3 regions of the Massilia sp. Soil_C_3 genome follow, and region 2 is predicted to be linked to each of the others. Evidence: riboswitches for the same ligand, from Rfam matches in the RefSeq annotation. Region 2 holds a riboswitch; each other region holds the start of a gene.
What was found. Region 2 has a riboswitch for cobalamin ahead of AC3A6F_RS25135 (TonB-dependent receptor domain-containing protein). Riboswitches for the same ligand answer to the same signal wherever they lie in the genome.
Positions count from the first base shown of each region.

Region 1: another riboswitch for cobalamin. It lies ahead of AC3A6F_RS04000 (TonB-dependent receptor family protein); the one in region 2 lies ahead of AC3A6F_RS25135 (TonB-dependent receptor domain-containing protein).
Region 3: another riboswitch for cobalamin. It lies ahead of AC3A6F_RS21060 (cobaltochelatase subunit CobN); the one in region 2 lies ahead of AC3A6F_RS25135 (TonB-dependent receptor domain-containing protein).

Region 1 covers NZ_JBDGJG010000002.1:232,279-237,020, forward strand. Annotated here, with positions in the region: gene ylqF (ribosome biogenesis GTPase YlqF) at 1-162, shown strand, start outside; gene AC3A6F_RS03995 (DODA-type extradiol aromatic ring-opening family dioxygenase) at 306-1,130, opposite strand; cobalamin riboswitch at 1,219-1,458, shown strand; gene AC3A6F_RS04000 (TonB-dependent receptor family protein) at 1,527-3,488, shown strand; gene AC3A6F_RS04005 (cobalamin-binding protein) at 3,493-4,371, shown strand; gene AC3A6F_RS04010 (thiol:disulfide interchange protein DsbA/DsbL) at 4,522-4,742, shown strand, end outside.
Region 2 covers NZ_JBDGJG010000017.1:929-5,670, forward strand. Annotated here, with positions in the region: gene cobT (nicotinate-nucleotide--dimethylbenzimidazole phosphoribosyltransferase) at 1-407, shown strand, start outside; gene AC3A6F_RS25125 (adenosylcobinamide-GDP ribazoletransferase) at 404-1,186, shown strand; gene AC3A6F_RS25130 (histidine phosphatase family protein) at 1,186-1,728, shown strand; cobalamin riboswitch at 1,736-1,967, shown strand; gene AC3A6F_RS25135 (TonB-dependent receptor domain-containing protein) at 2,033-3,886, shown strand; gene AC3A6F_RS25140 (FecCD family ABC transporter permease) at 3,947-4,742, shown strand, end outside.
Region 3 covers NZ_JBDGJG010000010.1:143,412-148,153, forward strand. Annotated here, with positions in the region: gene AC3A6F_RS21050 (VOC family protein) at 1-206, opposite strand, end outside; gene AC3A6F_RS21055 (ROK family transcriptional regulator) at 273-1,523, opposite strand; cobalamin riboswitch at 1,674-1,893, shown strand; gene AC3A6F_RS21060 (cobaltochelatase subunit CobN) at 2,078-4,742, shown strand, end outside.

The DNA.
Region 1 (4,742 bases), on a different contig from region 2:
TATCGCCAGGGCGCACTGGGCCGCATCAGCCTCGAAACGCCCGAGTCGCGTGCAGCCAGCCTGGCCCAGCACGAGGCCGAGGTGGCCGAAAAGGCCCGCATCGCGGCCGAGAAGGCCGCCGCCAAGGCCGAGGAAGCGGCGCGCGGCAAGCGCGGGACGTAAGGCTCGCCTCTGGCGTGCGTTTCCAGCGTTAGCCTCCGTCGTACCCGCGAAGGCGGGTACCTAAGTACTGCTTGCGTTGTCGTAACGCGCACAAACTTGGGTACCCGCCTTCGCGGGTACGACGTTTTGAGGCAGCGGACTCTTCAAGCCTGCGGCGGCTCTCCGAACCTGAAACTCGACACCGCCAGATTCCCCATGAACGCGTCTTCATGATAAACGCAGGCCGCTGCCTCCTGTTCGGCCGCCCCCAATGCCACCATCAGCGGAATCAGGTGTTCCTCGCGCGGATGCGCCGCCCGTGCCTGCGGCGCCGTGTCCCAGCGCAGCAAGGCTTGTTCGCGTTGAGACGGATCCAGTTCGAGCAGCGCGTGCTGCAGCCAGCCATCGAAGGCCTGGGAGGCCTCGCGTCCGTTCGGCCCGAACTGGCGCAGGTTGTGATAAGACAGCCCGCTGCCGATGATCAGAATGCCCTCGTCGCGCAGCGGCGCCAGCGCGCGGCCCGCCGCCAGGTGGGTGGCCGGATCCAGGTCGCGCCGGATCGACAGCTGCACCACCGGCATGCGCGCTTCCGGATAGACCGGGTACAGCATCGAGAACGTGCCATGGTCGAAGCCGCGTTCGGCGTCCAGCGTGGCGGGGTGCCCCGCGGCCTCGAGCAGGTCGGCCACGCGCCGCGCCAGCGCCGGCTCGCCCGGCGCCGGGTACTTCACCTGATAGGTGTGCGGCGGGAAGCCGCCATAGTCGTAGATCATGCCGGGCGCCGTGCCCGACGACACCATGAACTGCGGCGTCTCCCAGTGGGCGGTCACGACCAGCACCGCGCGCACCGTTTCTCCCGCCTCTGCGCGCAGCGCGGCCAGTGAATTGGCCAACTGGTCATAGGCCGAACCGTACTGCTCGCGCATCCAGGGCCAGGGGCCGCCGCCGTGCGAAACGAAATAGGTGGGCAAGGTAAGTAAGCGCGCCATCATCGCTCCTCTTGAAGCACGAAAACAACGATGGTAGCCGATCCCGCGGCAAGCTGCCGGCGGCCGGGCAGGGGCGCACCTTGTCAAGGTATAATCGCCCCGTTTTGGTGCTCTCGCGCACACCCAGGTGCGCGAAGTTAAACGGGAAACACGACATGGCCGCGCCACGCGCCGTCATGGAAGTGTGCTGCCCCCGCAACGGTCAACAAGCGCCACGCCTGCATGTGCAGCGTGGCAGGCGGTCTCGATAACCACTGTGCATGCCGCGCAGGAAGGTGAGGCCGTCATGCTTGCCAGCCCGGATACCGGCCAAAGCAGGTGGAAGCGCCAGGCGTTTCCGTTGACTCTGGCCTGCGGGGACGCGGGCCGGTGCCTTTTATCGAGAACACATTCATCATGATTTTTGCAGCTGCACCGCGCCGCGCGCCACTCGCACTGGCTTGCGCCTTCGCCCTGTTTACGACTTATGCCGCCGCCCAGGACAGCGCGCAGTCCTCCCTGCCATCGGTCCTCATCACCGGCCCGCGCTTCCCGGCCCAGGCCACGCCGATCGGCGCCACCGTCATCACCGCCGAGCAGATCCGCAGCGCCGGCGCCACCGACGTCAATGCGGCGATCCGCAAGATCGGCGGCGTGTTCGGCCGCCAGAGCCTCGACGGCTCGTCCGACTTCGGCCTCGACCTGCGCGGCTTCGGCACCAATAGCGCCCAGAACACGGTGGTGCTGGTCGACGGCGTGCGCCTGAACGAGAACGAGCTGGCGCACACCGTGCTGTCGACCATTCCCGTGGACACGGTCGAGCGCATCGAGATCACGCGCGGCGGCAGCAGCGTGCTGTACGGCGACGGCGCGACCGGCGGCGTGATCAATATCGTCACCCGCCGCGGCGGCAGCGCCGGTACGCACGGTTCGCTGTTCGCCGAAGCCGGCCGCTTCGACCACCGCGACCTGCGCGCCTCGATCACCCACGGCGCCGGTCCATGGTCATTCGACGCCGCAGTGGCCGATCGCAGCACCGATAACTACCGCGACAACAACAAGTACGAACAGACCAGCTTCAGTGGCGGCGTGCAGTATGCGTATGCGCCTAACGGCCGCGCCGGCCTGCGTTTCGAAAGCTCGCGTTCCGACTCGCGCCTGCCAGGTTCGCTGAACGAAGCGCAATTCCTGAGCATTCCAACCCAGAGCAACAAGCCGAAGGATTACGGCTCGCTCGACACCGACCGCGTGACCGCCTTCGTCGAGCACCGCATCGGCGCGTTCGACCTGGCGGCCGAGCTGTCGCACCGCGAACGTGAAGTCTCGTCCACCTACGATTTCGGCGCGCCGTCGACGTCGGTCTACGGGGCAGAGCAGACCCAGTTCTCGCCGCGCGTGCGCCACACGGCTGATTTCGGCGACAAGCGCAACGAGTTCGTCACCGGCATCGACCTGATCCGCTGGGAGCGCGACGTCGCCTCCGATTTCTCGGCCGGCTCCGCGCGCCAGGACTCGAAAGCCTTCTACCTGCGCGACGAACTGCTTTGGCACGCGCCGCACAATGCCCGCCTGGCGGTCGGCGGCCGTCATGAACGCTTCGAGAAGGACTACAGCGACCCATTGGCTTTCCCGGCTGTCCTTGGCGAGCACCGCAAGCAGTCGCTCAACGCCTGGACCGTGGAAGGCAGCATCGACGTGATGCCGCAGGTAACCGTGTTCGCCAAGGCCGGCCGCAGCTATCGCATCGCCAACATCGACGAGAACTCCTACCGTTCGACCCTGGACGTGCTGGAGCCGCAAACCTCGCGCGACCTGGAGCTGGGCGTGGTCGCCGGCACCGAGGCGCGTAAAGCGACTGCGCGCGTGTTCCGCCACCGCCTGACCAACGAGATCTACTACGATCCGACCATCGGCTTTGGCGCCAACACCAACCTGGATCCGACCCGCCGCCAGGGTGTGGAACTGGAAGGGCAGGCGACCTTCGCCGACGCCTGGCGCCTGACCGGCTCGTGGCAATACGTGCAGGCCGAGTTCCGCGACGGCCCCAACGCCGGCCGCGAGATGGTGCTGGTGCCGAAGCACGTCGTCACCGCACGCCTGGCCTGGACGCCGGGCGACGGCCAGACCGCCGACATCGGCGCCCAGTGGGTCGACAGCCAGCGCTACGGCAACGACTTCACCAACGGTTGCAGCACCCGCATTCCATCGTTCACCACGATCGACGCCCGCTATGCGCGCCGCTTCGGCCCGTGGGAAGTGGCGGTGTCGGGCCTGAACCTGGCCGACCGCCAGTACTACAGCCAGGCCTTCAGCTGCCGTGACGGCATCTATCCGAGCGACGGCCGCCAACTGAAACTGTCGCTGCGCTTCGATTTCTGACGCCATGCAGCGTCTGATCGGGTTGGTGCTGGCGGTGCTGCCGGCCTTCGCCGGCGCCAGCGTCACGGTGGTTGACGACGTCGGCCGCACGGTGACGCTGGCGCAGCCGGCCCGGCGCGTGGTGTCGCTGGCGCCGCACGTCACCGAGCTGCTGTACGCGGCCGGCGGCGGGGCGCGCGTGGTCGGCGCCGTCAACTATAGCGACTACCCGGAGGCAGCCAAGAAGCTGCCCCAGGTGGGCAGTTATAACAAGCTCGACTTCGAGCGCGTGCTGGCGCTCAAGCCCGACCTGGTCGTGGTCTGGCACAGCGGCAACCCGACGCGCCAGGTCGAGCAGCTGGAGCGGCTCGGGATCCCGGTTTACCACAGCGAGCCGGGGCGGCTGGTCCAGATCGGCGACAGCCTGCTGCGCCTGGGCCGGCTGCTCGGCACCGAACCGGCGGCGCAGGCGGCGGCGCGCGACTATGGCGACCGGATCGCGGCGCTCGAGGCGCGCTACGCCAGCCGGCCGCAGGTAGGCGTGTTCTACCAGGTGTGGCCGCGGCCGCTCTACACGCTCAATGACGACCACATCGCCAGCGACATGATGCGCCTGTGCGGCGGCCGCAATCTGTTCGGCGCGGTGAAGACGATCGCGCCCGAGGTCGGCGTCGAGGCGGTGATCGAGGCCGATCCCGAAGTCATCCTGGTCGGCGGGCGCGCCAAGCCCGACGATCCGGGCGGGAAGATGTGGCAGACGTTCAAGGGCATGACCGCTGTCCGGCGTGACAATATCTTCACGATCGATGGCGATTTGACCAACCGGGCGGGGCCGCGTACGGCCGAGGGTGCGGCGCAGTTGTGCGCGATGCTCGAACAGGCGCGCGGGCGCCGGCCCCGGTGACTTGACTATTCACGCCGCCGGCGTAGATTGAAAGTCACCACGCTCTTTGTTTCAGCCGTAAGCAAATGCAAAAAATCGTGCTCCTGGGACAGGGGAACCGCAAAAAGTGGTAATCTCGCGGTCGTTCGTTCATTCTTTTGGAAGGATTTTATGCGCACCCTGCGTTTCGCCCTCGTTGCCGCCGCCCTGGTTGCCGGTTTCGCCAATGCTTCGCCAACCGATCCACGCGTCGGCGCCGAATACACCGTGCTCGCGAGCCCGCAGCCGACCCAGACCGTGGGCAAGAAGGTCGAAGTGGTCGAGTTCTTTGCCTACCACTGCGGCGCGTGCAATGCGTTCGAACCAAGCCTGGTGAACTGGGTCAAAAAGCA
Region 2 (4,742 bases):
TCGTCGCGGCAAGCGTGGCCCGTCACGCCCATGCCGTGCAGCCGCTCGAGGTGCTGGCCACCTTCGGCGGCTTCGAGATCGCGATGATGGCCGGCGCCATGCTCAAGGCGGCTGAGCTGCGCAAGGTGCTGCTGATCGACGGCTTCATCGTCACCAGCGCGCTGCTGGTCGCCGCGCGCCTGCAGCCGAACATCCTCGACTACTGCGTGTTCTCGCACTGCTCGGGCGAGCATGGCCATGCCCTGCTGCTCGAGGAGCTCGGCGCCCGCCCGCTGCTCGACCTCGGCCTGCGCCTGGGCGAAGGCACCGGCAGCGCGCTCGCCCTGCCCCTGCTGCACGCCGCCGCCAACTTCCTGAACGAGATGGCCACCTTCGCCTCGGCGCAAGTGAGCGAACGCTCGGCATGACGCACCAGCTGCGCCTGTTCTTCATCGCGCTGCAGTTCTTCACGCGGCTGCCGATTCCGCGCTGGGTGGGCTTCGAACCGGCCTGGTTGAACCACGCGTCGCGCTACTTCCCGCTGGTCGGCGTGGTGGTGGGCGTCATCGGTGCGGCGGTGTATCTGGTGGCGGCGCAGTGGTTGCCGGCGGCGGTGGCGGCCGTGCTGTCCACCGCCGCCACGATCTACATTACCGGCGCATTCCATGAAGACGGCTTCGCCGACACCTGCGATGGCCTGGGCGGCGGCATGACGAAGGAACGCGCGCTAGAGATCATGAAGGACTCGCGCGTCGGCGCCTATGGCGCGATCGGCATCGTGTGCATGCTCGGCGCGAAGTTGGCCGCGCTTGCCAGCCTGCCGCCAGCCAGCGCCATCGGCGCCCTGTTGCTGGCTCATCCGCTCTCGCGACTGGCCGCCACATCCCTGATCTGGCAGATGGAATACGCCCGCTCCGAGGGCAAGGCCAAGCCGCTGGCGGTGCGCATGAGCGACCGGGAATTCGGCATCGCCACGCTCACCGTGCTGCTGCCCGCGCTCGCGCTGCTGGCCTTCGGCTTGCTCGACCTGGCCGCCGTCGTCGCCGCGACCGTCGCGGCGCTTGGCGCAACCTGCTGGCTCGCGCGTAAATTCACGCGGCGCTTGCAAGGCTATACCGGCGATTGCCTCGGCGCCGTGCAGCAGCTGGCAGAAGTAGCCATCTATATCGCGGTGCTCGCCACGCTCGGACACGGCGCGCTGGACTGATGCGTATTTACCTGGTGCGCCACCCGCGGCCCGAGGTGCCGGCCGGGCACTGCTACGGTCGCAGCGACCTTGCGGCGAACGAAGCCGACGTCGAACGGGTGCTGGCCACATTGGCGAGCCAGGGGCTGCCCGGCGCGATGCCGGTCTACGCCAGTCCACTCGCACGCAGCGCGGTCCTGGCCCAGCGGCTCTCACCAGCGCCAACCTTCGACGCGCGCCTGGCCGAGATGGACTTCCGGGCCTGGGAAATGCGTAGCTGGGACGACATCCCGCGCAGCGAGATCGACGCCTGGAGCGCCGACCTGCTGCACTACCGTCCCGGCGGCGGCGAAAGCGTGATGGACGTGGCCGCGCGCGTGGCCGGTTTCGATGCCGACATCCGGCGCGAAGGGCATGCGCAGGCCCTCATCGTTTGCCACGCCGGCACCATGCGCCTCATGCACTCGCTGCACCTCGGCGGCAAGCTGGTCGATGCCGCGCTGCGCGCCGCCCAGGCGCCACACCGGATTGACTACGGCGAAGTGATGATGCTGGAAACCTGACAACGCCTTATAATGAGCGCGTTTTGGTGCTCGCGCCTGCGTTCGCAGTCGCAGTTAAACGGGAAACACGAAGCCCCATCAAGGGCCAACGTGTGCTGCCCCCGCAACGGTAAGCAAGTGCCGCATGCTCTCCACGAGCCATGCGGCAAACCGCCCCCTCATACCACTGTGCGCATGCATGGGAAGGTCGGACGGCCATACTTGTCAGCCCGGATACCGGCCAAAAGGTGGCGTCGCTTCGCGCGATGCCGTTCAATCTGGCCTACGGGGACGTCGGCTGGTTGCCTTTGATAAGAAACAGTTCATGAACTTTCCAGTAACCCGGCAAGCCGCCGCGGTCTCGCTCGCCCTCGCCGTCATCTCGTCCGCCGCTTTCGCCGACGCTCCTTCACCTGACGCCATCCCCACCGCCGACACCGTCGTCGTCACCGCGACCCGCAGCGCGCAGCGTGCCGCCGACGTCATCGCCGACACCACGGTCATCGATGCCGAGGAAATCGCGCGCTCGGGCGCCGGTTCGGTGGCCGACATCCTGCGCCGCCAGCGCGGCATCGAAATCTCGCGCAACGGCGCGGCCGGCACCACCACAAGTGTCTTCATCCGCGGCGCCAACGCCAACCAGTCCGTGGTCCTGGTCGACGGCGTGCGCTTCGGCTCGGCCACCACCGGCACGGCCAGCTGGAACGCCATCCCGCTGGGCGCCATCGACCGTATCGAGATCGTCTACGGACCGCTCAGCACCCTGTACGGCGCCGACGCCGTCGCCGGCGTGATCCAGATCTTCACCCGCAAGGGCGAAGGCGCCCCGGTTGTCACCGGTTCGGTGGGCGTGGGCAGCAACGCCACCCGCCAGGCCGATGCTGGCATCTACGGCAGCAGCGGCGGCCCGAACGCCATCAGCTACGCCTTCGGCGCCGGCTACGAGGACTCGGACGGCTTCTCGTCCACCCGCCCGGGCGCCTCGGGCTACAACCCGGACGAAGACGGCTACCGCCGCCGCAACGCCAACGGCCGCGTGACGATGGCGCTCGCACCAGGCCACGAGATCGGCGCCCAGTTCCTGGTCAGCCGCCTGTTCAGCCAGTACGACAGTGGCACCGCCAACTACGACGTCCACAGCGACAACGACCTGAACACCGCCGCGGTCTTCATGCGCAACCAGGTCCTGCCGAACTGGCACAGCACGCTGCAGTACGCGCGCTCGGAAGACAAGTCGGGCAACTTCACCAACGCGACGCCATCCGGCGCCAGCCAGATCGATACCCAGCAGGATGAGTTCAGCTGGCAGAACGACATCGCCATCGGCCGCGACACGCTGCAGCTGCTGTACACGCACCGCAAGGAAGAAGTGCCGTCGATGGGGCGCTCGCGCATTACCAACTCGTATGCGGCCGCCTACTCGGCCAAGCGCGGCGCCCACCTGGTCGACGTCAGCGCGCGCCACGACCGCTCGGTCTACGGCAGCAAGAACACCGGCGCCGCTGGCTACGGCTATGACTTCGGCAACGGCCTGCGCGCCACCGCCAGCGTCGGCACGAGCTTCCGCGCTCCGACCTTCAACGAGCTGTACTTCCCCGGCTACGGCCTGGAAACCAACAAACCCGAAAAAGGCCGCAACCGCGAAGTGGGCCTGCGCTACGACGGCAACGGCTACCAGCTGGACGCGACGTACTTCCACAACCGCCTGACCGACATGATCGTGTCGAGCACCCCATGCCCGGATGGCGTCAACAAAAGCTGCGCCTACAACGTCAACGAAGGCTTGCTCGAAGGCGTCTCACTGGCCGGCAGCACCCGCCTGATGGGCGTCGACCTGCGCGCCAGCCTCGATTGGCAGGATCCGCACGACGAGACCACCGGCAAGCAACTGCAGCGCCGTGCGAAGAAGCACGCCAACTTCGGCGCCGACTACACGATCGGCACGCTCAAGACCGGCGTTGAACTGACCGTCTCGGGTGAACGCTTCGATGACGCCGCCAACAACCGTCGCCTGGGCGGCTACGGGCTGCTGAACCTGCACACGACCTGGCAGTTCACGCCCGACTGGTCGCTGCTGATGCGCCTGGATAACGTCGCCGACAAGCAGTACGAGATCGCGCGTAACTACGGCACCAGCGGCCGCACCTGGTTTGCGGCCCTGCGCTACGGCATCCGTTAAGCTATAACCCCTGCCCGCGGCAACCAGGCCGCGGGCATCCGATCAATCGACAGGGCCAGCATGCAAGCATCCGTCCCGCCGCTACGCCAGCGCGCCACGTTCATCGTTGGCGCCATGCTGGCGTTTTCCATTGCCACCCTGCTGTTCGCGGGCATGACCGGATCGATCCGGGTGCCGCTCGACGACATTCCCGACGCCCTGCGCCAGCTCGCCGGCGGCCAGCCCGATTCGCTCTCCGCCTCGCTGCTCGAACTGCGCGCCAGCCGCGCGCTGGTGGCGTTCGCGACCGGCGGCGCGCTGGCCCTGGCCGGCCTCATGATGCAGGCGCTGTTGCGCAATCCCCTGGCCGACCCGTATGTGCTGGGCGTCTCGTCCGGCGCCTCGGTCGGCGCCCTGCTGGCGCTGCTCCTGATGGCCTCCACGCTGATGGTCGACATCGCCGCGCTGGCCGGCGCCATCGGCGTGGCCATGCTGCTCTACCTGCTGGCCCGGCGCGGCTTGCGCGGCGACCAGGCGCTTGACTCCGGCGCCTCGATGCTGCTGCTGACCGGCGTGATCGTCTCGGCCCTGTGCGGCTCGGTGGTCACCCTGATGCTGTCGATCGCGCCCGAGGGACGCCTGCGCAGCATGATCTTCTGGCTGATCGGCGACCTGGCCGGCGCGCCGCTTCGCCTGCTGCCCTGGCTGGTACTCGGCGGTTGCCTGCTGTTCGCCATGCGCAATGCGCGCGCCATGAATATGGTCGCGCTGCACGCAGAGAATGCGGTGACCCTGGGCGTGCGCGTCGGCGCGCTGCGCAAGGGCCTGTTCTTTATCTCGGCGCTGCTCACTGCGAGCGCGGTCACCAGCGCCGGCT
Region 3 (4,742 bases), on a different contig from region 2:
CAGGTGATGGCGGTCGCCTGGTTCGTGCCGGCATACTCCGAGCGGTAGACGAACACCCGTGCGTTGCCGCTCCGGTAGAGCGCCATATCGTCATCGCCGCCATCGCTGTCGACCTGCTTCAATCCCAGCACATTGCCGTAGAACTCTCTTGCCGCAGCCATATCGCGTACGCCGACTGTTGCGGCCGCATCCATATTCGCCAACATGATCGCCTCCATGGTGATGGTGGCGAATACTCTAGCGCGAACAGGTCCGGTACCGCGCACGCCTTGCTAGCGCCGGGCCGCCTTCAGGAACAATCCATGCGCCGGCGCGAAGTTCGCATGCAGCGGCAGGTAGGCCGCGCCGATGACCTTGGCCGTCATCCCGATCGTCCCCGCCATCACCAGCGGCCGCTCGGTGCCCTGCCAGCTGTAGCGCGTCATCTGCTCCTGCATCGCGGCGATCAGGCGTTCGAGCAGGGCGCGGCTGACGGCGCCGTCGACGATCACGCCATCCAGGTCGAGGAGGCAAGCCGCGCCGGTGACGCCGAAGGTGATCGCATTGGCGGCTTCCTCGATCCATTGCCGGGTCACGGCTTCCCATGGCCCGCTCAACAGGCGTTCGTCGCCGAACGCCAGCAGTTCCAGGCCGGCCTGGGCATGCATCTCTTCCAGCCGCACCAGCGAAGCCGCGCCGAGCAGCTGCGGCGCCACGCCGCGTTCGTCCGTGCCGGCCAGGCCCAGGGGCATCGAACCGATCGCGCCGGCATTGCCGAACTGGCCGCTGTGCGGCTCGCCGTCGATCACCAGGCCGCCGCCGACCAGGGTGTCGACGAACACGTACAGATAGCTTTTCAGCTTGCGTCCGCGGCCGGCCACCAGTTCGGCCACGCAGGCTGCGATCGTGTCCTTGGCGAAGTCGACGCGCAGCGGCGTCATGGCCTGCAGGCGCACGCGCACGTCGACCCGGCGCCAGGCTTTTGCCTCTTGCGGCAACAGGCTCTCCAGGCCGTGCCAGGTGCCCAGTGTGAGCGGGGCGGCCAGGCCGATGCCGGTCAGGCGAGGCGCCAGTTCCGGGCCGAGGAAGTCGTCCACCTCGCGCAGCCTCGCGTCGATGGCGGCGAACACCTGTTCCACCTCGGGGCTGGCGTAGGGCGTCGACGACTGCCAGCGCAGCGCGCCCGTGAAATCGAGCAGGACCACGTCCAGCGCGCGCCGGCCGATCTGGATCCCGATCGAGAACGCGCCTTCCGGATTCAGGGCGATCGGCTGCGACGGCTGGCCGACCTTGCCGCGCACCGCGTCGCGCTTGACCACCAGTTGCTCGTCCAGCAGGCGGTTGATGATCACCGAGGCGGTTTGGGTACTGAGCTTGGTCAGGCGCGCGACTTCGGCCTTGGGCAGGCTGCCATGGGTGCGGATCGCCTGTAGCACGACCCGCTCGTTGTACTCGCGCATGCCGACCTGGTTCGAGCCGACGCTGCGCAGCAGCGGCATGGTGGCGGGATCAAAGGCGGTAGGCGGTGCGTTATCGGGCGGCATGGCGCGGGCGTTCAAGGGGAGGGACGGCTGGAAGCCGCCAGTATAAATCCATTCCCGGTAAATAAACCCGTGCGATTTATTTTTCAGGGCAATCTCGATTGCGGAAGAAAAATAATGCGGTGACAACTGGTCGAACTTGGCGGTAGAATCGCGCCCAATCAAGTGAATGGTGCCTTCCTGCTCGTCTGCAGGGAGGTGAAACGGGAAGCCGGTGACGTGCGCGATAGCCATCGCGCGCCAGTCCGGCGCAGCCCCCGCTGCTGTAAGCCTGACGACTCCGATCGAACGCCACTGTGCCCTGTGCACGGGAAGGCAGGACCGGGGAAGGAAGACGGCGAGCCAGAAGACCGGCCATCCACGATGCATTCGTACGTCCCGGGGTGAGGGCGTGCCTGTTGGTTGTTCGCTGTTCCTTCTTTTGCTGCTCGTGCTATTCGCCTATGCGGTCGTGCGCCCTCGTGGCGTGCGCGCACGCGTCCCTGTTCATCGCGGAAGGATGGCGGCTGCCTGTTGTCATGCGCGCTTTGGCGCGCAGCTAAAAGGTCGACGTTCACATGAACACGCTTTTCCTTGTCCGCATCTGCGCCGCATTGGCGTTCCTGCTCGCCTGCGCTTCCAGCAGCGCCGCGACCCTGTTCGCCGTGGTCACCGAGCGCGCCGCGCCGGGCGCCATCGAGGCCGCTCACCGCCACCTGGCCAGCCATCCGCAAGACCGCATCCTGCTGCGTACCCCGGCCCAGCTGATGGCGGCCAGTGAGCGCGACGTGGCAAAGTGGATCGCCGGCGCCGACAGCATCCTGGCGGTATCGCTGTTCGGCGACCCGGCGCGCCGCATGAAGGATGCTCTGGCGCGGCACGCCAGGCCGGACACCGCGGTGCTGGCGCTGAACGGCGAGGCGACCCTGAACCTCATGACGCGCTCGCGTAACGGCAGCCTTGCCGGCTTCTCGCCCGAGCTGCTGCGCCAGCTGGCGGGCGAGGCGCCGCCGCCGGCCGCGTTGCAGGCGGCCGAGGCCGATCCCGCCGCCCGCCACTGGCTGGCCGCGCGCCGCGTGTGGCAGGCGGGCGGCGTCGACAACACCACGGAGCTGATGCGGCACCTGCTCGCGCCAGGCACGCCCCTGGCTGCTCCGCAGCCCGAGCCCACCCTGCGCCTGCGCGCGGGACAGCGCGAGCTGCAGGACGCCGCCGCCTGGGGCAATGCCTCGAAACTCGGCCTGCAGGACCGGCCGACCGTGGTCGTGCTCGACCTGGCGAATATGGATGGCGTGGTGCCCGCGGCGCTGTGCCGCCGCATCGAGGAGCTCGGCCAGCCCTGCGTGCAGCTGCTCACACGCTGGGGCGGCGCCTCGCGCGAAGCGCTCGAGCGCCTGCCGCAGCTGGTCGCGCCGGCCAAGCCTGCGGCGCTGGTGGTGCTGCAGGACTTCGTGGTTGGCGCCGCAGAGGGCCGTGCGGCGGTGGACGAAGCCTTCAAGCGCCTGGACATCCCGGTGTTCAAGGCGATCCGCCTGTCGGACCGCACAGCGATGCAGTGGCAGCTGTCGCCCGACGGCCTGCCGCCCGATTCGGTCCAGTACCGCGTGGCCCTGCCCGAGCTGCAGGGCATCAGCCAGCCAATGGTGGTGGCGGCCCTGGGCCAGCCCCAGCGCGACCGCCAGACCGGCATCGAGAACCGCCCGCCAGTACTGCTGCCGGCCGAAGTCGACCGCCTGTCGGGGCGCGTGGCGCGATGGCTCGCGCTGCGCGCCAAACCGAATGCCGACAAGAAGGTCGCGATGGTCTACTACAACCATCCGCCGGGCCGCCAGAACATCGGCGCCGACAACCTCAATGTGCCGGACTCGCTGTTCGAGATGCTGCATGCCCTCAAGGCCGCCGGCTACACGGTCGGCGAGCTGCCGGCCTCGCCCGAGGCGCTACTCGACATGATCATGGCGCGCGGCGTCAACCTGCCGGAAGACCGCGCCGCCCTGCGCGAGATGGCCGGCACCGTCAATGGCGTCACGGCGCAGGATTACGCGCGCTGGTTCGCGACCCTGTCGCCGCGGGTGCGGGGCGAGATGCAGGACGGCCTGCTGGGGCGCCTGCATGCCGACGTGCTGGCGGCCGAAAAGGCCGGCGAACGCGCGCTGGGCCGCAAGCAGGCCGAGACCGTGATCGAGGAGCTGCTGCACCTGGTCGAGGGCGTCGACCATCCGCAACGCGTCCAGGCCACGCGCGACCTGCATGCGCTGGAAGAGGGTTACTTTGCCTGCCTGGACGACGTCAAGCCACGTCCATGCCAGTCGCTTGCTCCCCTTTATCGACGCCTGATCGCCTACGGCATCGAAGGCATGCGCGGCTGGGGCCCTGCGCCGGGCAGGGTAATGGTCGATGGCGGCAAGATGCTGGTGCCGGGCCTGGTGTTCGGCAACGTCTTCATCGGCCCGCAGCCGCCGCGCGGCTGGGAAGTGGACGAGGAACTGCTGCACGCAAACACCAGCATCACGCCGCCGCACCAGTTCCTGGGCTTTTATCACTGGATCCGCGACCGCTTCAAGGCCGACGCCGTAGTGCACGTGGGCCGCCACTCTACCTATGAATTCATGCCGGGCAAGGCCGTCGGCCTGTCGAGCGACGACTATCCGAGCCTGATCGCGAGCGACCTGCCGGGCATCTACCCGTATATCGTCGACGGCGTCGGCGAAGGCACGCAGGCCAAGCGCCGCGGCCTGGCCATCATCGTCGACCACCTGACGCCGCCGCTGGCGACCACGCCGCTGTACGACGAGCTGCTGTCGCTGCGCCAGATCGTCGAGAGTTTCGAAGCCGCGTCGTCCGAATCGCTCAAGACCCAGGCCGCGCAACTGATGCGCGAGCGCGTCGTGGCCCTGAACCTGCGCGCCGAGCTCGAAGCGTCGATGTCCGACGTATTGGAGGTGCGCGGCATCGGCTTCGACGCCGCCGATGACGACCTGCTTGCGCACGAGATCGGCCACTATCTGACCAAGCTGCAAGAGAAATTCATGCCCCACGGCCTGCACGTGTTCGGCCGTCCATGGAGCCGCGAATCGCTCGACCTGATGCTCGATTCGATGAAGAAGAGCGGCATCAACGATCCCGACGTCGCGCACAAGCTGCGCGACTCGCCGCGGCGCGAGATGGCGGCGCTGCTGGCCGGCCTGGATGGCCGCTACATCGAGCCGGGCAAGGGCAACGATCCGCTGCGCTCGCCCGAGG